One region of the Limnohabitans sp. 2KL-27 genome, then DNA from elsewhere that is predicted to be linked to it. Evidence: predicted binding sites of a transcription regulator. Region 1 holds the regulator's gene; the other holds the start of a gene.

The links. The regulator FNR, encoded in region 1, switches genes on or off when oxygen is low (the NO sensors DNR and NnrR bind a similar motif). The targets are predictions, from matches to a motif close to TTGATNNNNATCAA.
Region 2: the regulator FNR is predicted to act here: its motif matches at 2,330-2,343, upstream of LHAB_RS04400 (DUF2189 domain-containing protein).

What each region holds. Positions count from the first base shown of each region.
Region 1 covers NZ_CXOP01000002.1:1,892,329-1,897,234, forward strand. The annotation lists gene LHAB_RS11860 (sulfite exporter TauE/SafE family protein) at 1-493, opposite strand, end outside; gene hemN (oxygen-independent coproporphyrinogen III oxidase) at 562-1,944, opposite strand; gene fnr (fumarate/nitrate reduction transcriptional regulator Fnr) at 2,152-2,874, shown strand; gene LHAB_RS11875 (hypothetical protein) at 2,913-3,149, opposite strand; gene LHAB_RS11880 (nitrogen fixation protein FixH) at 3,167-3,451, opposite strand; gene ccoG (cytochrome c oxidase accessory protein CcoG) at 3,478-4,860, opposite strand.
Region 2 covers NZ_CXOP01000002.1:374,019-378,924, forward strand. The annotation lists gene LHAB_RS04380 (heavy metal translocating P-type ATPase) at 1-1,195, opposite strand, end outside; gene LHAB_RS04385 (heavy-metal-associated domain-containing protein) at 1,272-1,469, shown strand; gene LHAB_RS04390 (YgaP family membrane protein) at 1,496-1,690, shown strand; gene LHAB_RS04395 (Spy/CpxP family protein refolding chaperone) at 1,777-2,262, shown strand; gene LHAB_RS04400 (DUF2189 domain-containing protein) at 2,378-3,262, shown strand; gene LHAB_RS04405 (DUF2788 domain-containing protein) at 3,262-3,471, shown strand; gene minC (septum site-determining protein MinC) at 3,757-4,527, shown strand; gene minD (septum site-determining protein MinD) at 4,558-4,906, shown strand, end outside.

The sequences.
Region 1 (4,906 bases):
CCATGGTGGCAGCACCCTCCAAGGGCTGGCTGGTCAAGGCGGCCACCATCAAGGCGGAATACAACAAGCCACAAGGCATGAATGCCCACAGCCCACCCACCATCCAGGGCGCAGCCCTCCCCCAACTGGCGTTGAAAGCCCGAATGCGCGCCCACAAGCGACGAGCTGCCCCATCGAGCCAGACAGGTTGACGTGCCTGCAGCATGAGCAGCAAGCCCAACACCAGAGCCGCCAGGTGCAGCAAGGTCCAGACCGGACGAATGGCGGCCGACTGTGTCGTCAGCCAGCCCAAGCCTTGCACGCTGGCCGCGGCCAGCGCACCCAAGAGCGCGTAGCCACCCAATCGGCCCAGCTGAAACGCCAACAAGGCCTGCGAACGCCGTTCACCCGCAGCCTGCCCCAGACCCGCGCAGGCTGCACCGCACATGGCCACGCAGTGCGGGCCACCCAGCACCCCCATCATCAAGGCCGTGATGGCCAAAGAACTTTGCATGGCGTTTTCGCTTCAATGTCGAGGCGTCTATTGTCGGCGATGAAGACAGCCACGGATGCACGGGTCTATCAGATGATTTTGGAAAACCGCGAATGGTTGCGGTCGTCCTGTACATAGCGGTCGAACACCATGGCCACGCCGCGCACAAAGAACCAACCCATGGCGGTGACCTGAATGCCGCTCTCACTCAGATGCACCAGACCTTGCGCCTGCATCGCTTCGAGTTGGGTCAACTCTTTGGCAAACAAGGTCTTGAAGTCGACCAGCCAGGCCAGGTTGATGGACTCGTATTGCAAATGCCCCTGGCACATGAGCGCCATGATGACCGAGCGGCGGATCAGGTCGTCGCGCGTGAGTGCCAGGCCCCGCACCACCGGAAAATGGCCTTGGTCGAGCAAGTCGGCATACTCTTCCAGGGTCTTGGCGTTTTGGCTGTAGGTCGCGCCGATGCGGCCGATCGAGGACACGCCCAGCGCAATCAGGTCGCAATCGGCCTGCGTGCTGTAGCCTTGGAAATTGCGGTGCAAACGCCCTTGGCGTTTGGCCACGGCCAGGGCATCACCCGGCAAGGCGAAGTGGTCCATGCCGATGTAGACATAGCCCGCTTCGGTCAGGGCGTCGAGCGAGCGCGAGAGCATGGCCACCTTGGCTGCACCTGCTGGCAGCTCTTCGGCGTGAATACGGCGCTGCGGCTTGAATCGCTCAGGCAAGTGCGCGTAGGCATACAGCGCGATGCGGTCAGGACGCAGACTTTTCACCTGCGCCAGCGTACGGTCAAAAGATTCGGGCGTTTGCAGAGGCAGGCCATAAATCAGGTCGACGTTGACCGACTCAAAACCCAATCGGCGAGAAGCCTCGACCAAAGCAAACACCTGGTCTGCAGGCTGGATGCGGTGCACGGCTTTTTGCACCGCAGGGTCAAAGTCCTGCACGCCAAAACTCAGGCGATTGAAACCCAGCTCGGCCAACACGGCCAGCCGGTTCTCGTCCACGGTGCGCGGGTCCACCTCGACAGAGTATTCACCGCCTGGGACGAATTCAAAGTGCTCACGCAACAAGGCCATGAGTTGCTGCAACTCGTCGTCGCTCATGAAGGTGGGCGTGCCACCGCCCAGGTGCAGCTGGCTGACCGACTGCCCTCGCCCCAGGTGCCGGGTGTGCAGCGCCACCTCTTTGCTGAGGTATTTCAAATAATCCGCAGCCCGCTCTTTGTGTTTGGTGATGATTTTGTTGCAGGCGCAGTAGTAGCACAGCGATTCGCAAAACGGAATGTGCACGTAGAGCGACAGTGGCGACTGTTTGCCCACCATGCCCGATTGGCGCTGTTTCAGGGCCTGCACGTAATCGGCCTCGCCAAAGGCTTCGACAAAGCGATCGGCTGTCGGGTAGGAGGTGTAACGCGGGCCAGGCACGTCAAAGCGTGTCAACAATTGAGGTGTGATGACGGACATGTGTCTGCCCCTTGATTCGAATGTGTTCAGAACAAGGCCGCACTTTGCCTGCTTGCATCTGCCCATGTGTTGACTCAGGTCAAACCCTTTACCGGTTTTCGGGGATTTCTGACTTGGACAGGGTACACCCTCAAATTCAGCGCTTGATTCGGTATAAGCTCAAGTCTTGATCCAAGGCAAATCCATTGCTCAACCAAGAGATAAACCATGAATCCCCAAGCCATCAAAGTCGCCTGCTCCAATTGCAACTTGCGTGAGTTGTGCATGCCCATGGGCCTGAGCGACCACGACCTCAACCGCCTCGACGATCTGGTGGCCGTGCGCCGCAGAATCAAGCGGGGCGACACCCTGTTCACCAACGGTGAAAAATTTACATCCCTTTACGCCATTCGGACTGGCTTCTTCAAGACCTGTCTGGCCACCGAAGACGGGCGAGACCAAGTCACGGGCTTTCAGATGGCGGGCGAGATCATTGGCCTGGACGGCATCGTGAACGACCAACACAGCTGCGATGCGGTGGCGCTGGAAGATGCGGAAGTGTGTGTCATGCCCTTTGACCGGATCGAAGAAATTTCGCGTGAAGTGACCGCACTGCAAAGCCATGTTCACAAAATCATGAGCCGCGAGATCGTGCGCGAGCACGGCGTGATGTTGCTGCTGGGCAGCATGCGCGCCGAAGAGCGATTGGCCGCTTTTTTGTTGAATCTGGTGCAACGTTTGCACGCCCGCGGTTTCTCACAGTCCGAACTGGTGTTGCGCATGACGCGTGAAGAAATCGGCAGCTACCTGGGCCTCAAGCTCGAAACCGTCAGCCGAACTTTCTCAAAGTTCGTGGAAGACGGCACTGTGGAAGTCAAGCAGCGCCATGTGCGTATTCTGGACACCGAAGGCCTGCAGCGACTGGTCAACAACACAGCACATTGCCACTGAACTTTGGGCGTCAGCGCTGAAAGCGCTGTTCAGTACTTTCAGCGGTTGACCTCAGTCGAAGTCATGCCCAACAGCAGCGTCAATGCGCTGGACAAGACGGCCAAGGCCCAAAAAGCAAAAAAGGCCAGCGTGTAAACCGCCTGTCTGGACAGGTCCAGGTCTTGGCCGAACCAGTTCAGGTCTTGCGGATCGACAAAAGCGAACACCAGCATTTCCAAAAGGCCCGCGACCAAAAAGGCAGGCCAAACGATCCACATCCAGCGTTGAGCGAGCATAGCGTTTACCTAGGTGGTCAGGGTTTGGTGGGCTCAGCAGCAGGTGCTTGCAGCGCAGCGGGCAACTCGCCCGTGGCCGCATGGTTGCGCCCCTGCATGGCGGGGACGTGGGTGATGCCCTGGCGCTCTTGCATGGCCGTGCGCGGTGTCACATTGAGCACCGGGTCCGGGTTGGCTACGGCAATGTAGAGCGTGATGAACCCAGCCACCACCACCACGGCAGGGCCTGCGATGACCATCCACACCAAGCCAAAACGCCACCAGGGTTGCCCCTCTTGTTGGACACTGCTGACATTGTTCATGGCTATCTTTCAAAAATGGGGGTCGCTCAGCGAGGGACCAAAAAAACGGTTTTTTCGCTCAGCTGACCGACCGATTGGCCATCGGACGAGCGGGACTCGATGCGGAAATGGATCGGGTGCGAACCCGCAGGCGCTGAGTCATAGGGCACTTGCAAACGCACGGACACCCAACGCGACTCGGTGGCACCCACGTCAACCAGCGGCTCAGTGGCCAGGCTCAGACCCGGCAGGCCATCGACTTGCAACTGGAAACTCAAGTTCTGCTCAGCCGCGTTCATGATTTGCAAGCGGTAGACGTTTTCAATTTTTCCTCCCGCCACGATGCGGGCCATGGTGGCGCGGTCTCGCACGATGTCCACCTTGAATGGATCGCGGCTCCACAAGGACAGCCCCACACCGATGATGATGGCCCACAGCACAGCGGTGTAAACCAAGACACGCGGTCGGAAAATGCGGCGCAGAGTTTGCGCCCTGCTCCAGCCCTTGTCCATGGCATTTTGTGTCGAAAACTTGATCAGGCCGCGCTCGTAACCGACCTTGTCCATCACGTTGTCGCACACGTCCACGCAAGCGCCGCAGCCAATGCACTCGTACTGCAAGCCTTTGCGGATGTCAATGCCTGTGGGACAGACCTGCACGCACAAGGTGCAGTCCACACAAGCGCCCAGCCCCAAGGCTTGGGGGTCGGCTTTTTTGGATCGTGCACCCCGAGGCTCGCCACGTGCCTCGTCGTAGGTGACGATCAAGGTGTCCTTGTCGAACATAGCGCTTTGAAAGCGCGCATAAGGGCACATGTATTTGCACACCTGTTCGCGCATGAAGCCCGCGTTCCCATAGGTGGCAAAGCTGTAAAACAGAATCCAGAAAATTTCCCAAGGGCCAAAGCCCAGGGAAAGGATCGACGCCGTCAATTCTCGGATCGGTGTGAAGTAGCCAACGAAGCTGAAACCCGTCCAAAGCGACAACACGATCCAAGCCAGTTGCTTGCCAGTTTTGCGCCAGATCTTGTTCAGGCTCATAGGTGCATCATCCAGGCGCATGCGGGCCGATCGGTCGCCCTCGAACTGGCGTTCGATCCAGATGAAAATTTCGGTGTAAACCGTTTGCGGGCAGGCAAAACCGCACCACAAGCGCCCCGCCACAGCGGTGAATAAAAAAAGCGACAGCGCCGAGATGACCAACAAAGCCGTCAAGTAAATGAAGTCCTGCGGATAGAGCACGAGGCCGAAGATGTAGAACCTGCGAGCGCCTAAGTCGAACAGCACCGCTTGGCGCTGCCCCCACTCCAGCCAAGGCAAACCGTAGAACACCAATTGCGTGATCACCACCATGAGCCAACGCCATTTGGCAAACACGCCCTGAACGCTTCGGGGGTAGATTTTTTGCTGCGCTTGGTACAGCGACACCATTTCCCCATCGCCCTCAACGGGCACGGGGTTGATCGGAATCACACTG
Region 2 (4,906 bases), 1.5 Mb from region 1:
CCGCCACGCCCGTGCCCGCCATGATGGCCACGGGCGTGGCCAAGCCGAGGGCGCAGGGGCAAGCAATCACGAGCACGGCCACCGCATGAATGAGCGCCGTTTCAAAATCGGCCCCCGTCGCCATCCACGCACCCAAAGTGAGCAAGGCGATCAACAGCACCACGGGCACAAACACTTCGGCCACTTTGTCCACCAAACGCTGAATGGGTGCTTTGGCCGCTTGCGCGTCTTCCACCAAGCGGATGATGTGCGAGAGCACAGTTTCATGCCCCACGGCTGTCACGCGCATGAGCACACGGCCTTCGCCATTGATGGAGCCGCCCGTCAAGGCCGCGCCCAGCGCCTTGGCTACGGGCAAAGGCTCGCCGGTCAGCATGGATTCGTCCACCTGGGTTTGGCCTTCGACCAATTCGCCGTCCAGCGGAAAACGCTCGCCGGGCCGCACCACAATCCGGTCGCCCACCAGAATTTCGTCCACCGGCACATCGACTTCGCCGTCTTGGCTCATCCAATGCGCCTTGTCGGGGCGCAAGGCGTGCAGGGCGCGGATCGCCTCGGTGGTTTGACGCTTGGCACGTGTCTCCAGCCATTTGCCCAGCATCACCAAAGTGATGACGACGGCCGAGCCTTCAAAGTACAGGTGTGGCGCGTGCCCCTCGTGCGCTGTGAGCCACAGCCAGACGGACAAGGCCCAACCTGCGGTGGTGCCCAAGGACACCAGCAAATCCATATTGCCCGTGAGCGCCTTCAGCGCGTGCCAGCCGGCTTTGTAAAAACGGGCACCCAACACGAACTGCACAGGCGTGGCCAGCGCAAATTGCAACCAAGCGGGCAGCATCCAGTGCTGGCCCCACAACTCGGCCAGCATGGGCAGCACCAAGGGGGTGGTCAACAACAGGCCCACGCCAACCGGCATGAAGCCTGTCCACGGTGAATCAGCGCCTGCATCGGCTTGTGCTTCGGGCGTGCGGGGCTCGTAACCGGCATCGCGCACAGCGCGGCGCAAACGTGCGTCGGTCACATCCAGCGATGCCACTTCGATGCGGGCCGATTCGGTGGCGAGGTTGACCGTGGCACTGAGCACACCGGGTATTTTTTTCAACGCTTTTTCAACCCGCGCCACGCAAGATGCGCAGGTCATCCCACCGATGCCGATGTCGCAGGTGATGGCGGGTTCAGTCTTGATCTGTGTCATGGCAAGAAGCCTTTTTTGGTCTATGCTCAGACAAGACCCCAAGAGGTCGTGTGCAGTTCATTGAAGAGGATGCATCATGAACCAAATTTTCACCGTTGAGGGCATGACGTGTGGCCATTGCGAAAAAGCAGTCACCCAAGCTTTGTTGACTTTGGACGCACAGGCCAAGGTCGTGATCGACCGCGCACACAACAGCGTGCAAGTGGATTCTGAAAAAAACCGCGAAGCTTTGGCACAAGCCATTGCCGACGAAGGTTACCGCGTTAGCGCTTGAATTTTTTGATCCCCTAGGAGTTTCACATGACCCAAAACATTGGCAACATCGAACGTGTTATCCGCATCGTGGGCGGTCTGGTCTTGATCGCACTGGCAGCCACAGGCACCGTGGGCGTTTGGGGCTGGCTGGGCCTGGTGCCTTTGGCCACAGGCTTGACGGGTTGGTGCCCGCCCTACAGCCTGCTGGGCATCAACACCTGCAAGAATAAAAATACCTGATCTTTACAAATCAGCAGCATCCGGGCACAACCCGGATACATGGGCGGATCAGACTGCATGCATCCCATCAACCAAAGGATGTTTCCATGAAATCGATTCGCACCACCTTGATCGCCACGGCCTTGATGGCCGGTCTGAGCGGTCTGGCCTTGGCCCAAAATACCACGGCACCCACCGAAAACACCCGTGCTGGGCGCATGGAAAAAATGCACGCCAACCAAGCCGTGCGCCATGCCCAACACTTGGCCCAACTCAAGTCCAAACTGAACTTGCAAGCCACTCAAGAGCCCACGTGGAACAGTTTCACCCAGTCCATGCAGTACCCTGCCCACATGGCGCGGCCGGAACGTGCAAGCTTTGAAAAAATGACCACGCCCGAGCGCTTGGACCGCATGCAAGCCATGAAAACCGAACGCGATATTCACATGCAGCAACGCGCCGAAGCAACCAAGGCTTTTTACGCCAGCTTGAATGCCGATCAAAAACAGGTGTTTGACCAGGAAACTGCCCGCATGATGAACGGGGCTGGCATGCACGCGATGGGCCACCCACGAGGTCACGGTCACCATTGAGCGCCACTGGGCCGGTTGATGACCGTCTCGGTTGAATGCAAAAGGCTGCCTGGCAGCCTTTTGCCGTTTGATGCAAGTCAAGTTCAACGGTGGCTTGGCAGGTAAGCTCGCTTGCATGACACATGCCTCTCCTCCTCCTGATGATTCCTCTGACCCAGCACCGGATGATCCGCCAAGCCAACTTAAGCGTTTGAACTTACCTGCCGTTTTGCCCATCGACGGCAAGCAACCTTTGTATTGGCTCTCTCTGGGCCTGAAAGACATATTCCACGCCCCTTGGCTGAGCCTGGCCCATGGCTTGGTCATGGCCATCGGTGGCGGCTTGATCACTTGGCTGGCACACGATCGGTTCTGGTTGCTGGCCAGCGCGGTGTCGGGCTTCTTGGTTGTGGCACCGGTTTTGGCCACCAGCCTGTACGCGATGAGCCGCGCCATCGAAAGAAACGAGGCCGTGAACCTGCGACTTTTGTTCAAGACCTGGACGCAATGGCAAACACTGCAAAACAACGAAGCTGTGAGTTACTGGTGCCTGGTGCGTTTTGGTGTGTTGCTGGCTTTGGCGGGCACAGGTTGGGTCTTGACGTCATCGGCCCTGATCACCCTGCTGGCGCCAGTGCCGATTCACACCCCGATGGATTTCATTCACCATGTGGTGCTCAACACCGACAGCTACCTGTTTGAGCTGTGGCTGATGCTGGGCGGTCTGATGGCGGCACCGGTTTTTGCTTCCAGTGTGGTGGCCATGCCTTTGTTGTTGGACCGCCAGCTCAACACCTTGCAAGCCGTGCTGACCAGCTGGAAGGTGGTCCTGACCCATCCCATGCCCATGGTGTTGTGGGCATTTTTGATCATGGGCTTGAGCCTGATGGGTATTTTGAGTTTATTCATTGGCCTGATCGTGATCGTGCCTCTCTTGGGCCATGCATCCTGGCATGCCTACCGCGCCCTGGTGGACACCCGCGATGTGCCTGAGCGCATGCCCCGTCAGGAGGCTGTTTGATGTGGCATTTCACAGAAGAACAGTTCGCCTGGTTTGGCCTGACCATTGGCGTGGGCGCTTTCATGCTCTACATGCTGTTCATCGTCATGCAGCTGGCTTGGGAGTCCAAAGCTGGCAAATTTGGTACCTTTGTTATTTTCTTGGGTCTGGCTTTCGGCATGCTCGGTTTTGTGGCCAAAGGAGTCATTCAATGGTGGATCGATGGCTGAAAACCAACTGGGATAAATCTGTGGATAAAAAACATGGAATATGTCGGTTATCCACAGCTTGGTCTGTCTTGAGCAAGTTGTTCATTTTGTCGTGACAGCAAAATATCACACTCACCCACACCCTTGGAAATGCCATAAGTGACTGTCAATGCTGATGAAAAGGCAGTTGTACACAGAACAGCCCTGTGCTTACTACTACGACTATTTAAAGATATAAAACTATAGAGAGACAACAAGTAAGAAGTGCGCTGTTAAGATTTGTGTCTTTCCATCTCAAACTGCACCATGGCGATCGTTTCAGAAGACCCTTCACTGCCCTGTTACGACATCAAAAGCGCTGATTTGTCTTTGTTGGCTTTGTTGCTCAAAACGACCAACATCCAAGCCGTCTCTGCTGCATTGAAGCAGCAGATGGCCGAAACCCCTGGCTTTTTTGACCAAGATCCTGTGGTTGTGGATGTGGGTGCTTTGGGTCTTGGACCGGATGAAACACTGGATTTGCAAGGACTGATGGCGGCACTGAGGGAACACCAATTGGTTCCCTTGGCCATCAAAGGCGCCCATGAAGCGCTTTTGTTGAAAGCCAAGGGGATGGGCTTGGTGGACGCCTCGGATGCCCGTATTCGGCGTTCTTTGCCCGTTGAAGACCCATTGCCACAAGCCATTGCACCTGTTCCTGCCGTCTCCACACCTGTCTTGGCTGCGCCACTGGGTGCGATGGTCATTGACAAGCCACTGCGTTCAGGTCAACAGGTGTACGCCAAAGGCCGGGATTTGATCGTGTTGGCGATGGTCAATGCGGGTGCCGAGGTGATTGCTGACGGGCATATCCATGTTTATGGTGCTTTGCGTGGCAAAGCCATTGCGGGCGCTCGTGGCAACACGCAAGCCCAAATTTTTGCCCAGGTCATGGAGCCAGAATTGATCTCTATCGCGGGTGTTTACCGCACCAGCGAAAATGCCTTACCCAAAGATGTTTTGGGGCAAGTGGCCCAGGTGTGTTTGCAATCGGGCCCCGATGGGGACAAATTGCTGATCACTGCCCTCAAATGCTAATTTTTTAATCGCGTCCAAGAAAGTTTTTCCATGACAAAAATCGTTGTTGTGACCTCTGGCAAAGGCGGCGTGGGCAAAACCACGACCAGCGCCAGTTTCGCTACCGGCTTGGCCCTCAGGGGTTTCAAGACCGCTGTCATTGACTTTGATGTGGGTCTGCGCAATTTGGACCTGATCATGGGTTGTGAACGCCGTGTGGTGTACGACCTGATCAACGTGATTCAGGGTGAAGCCAATTTGAACCAAGCCCTCATCAAAGACAAGCAGTGTGACAACCTGTTTGTGTTGGCGGCCTCACAAACCCGTGACAAAGACGCTTTGTCACAAGAAGGCGTTGAAAAGGTTTTGACCGATTTGAGTGGCATGGGTTTTGATTACA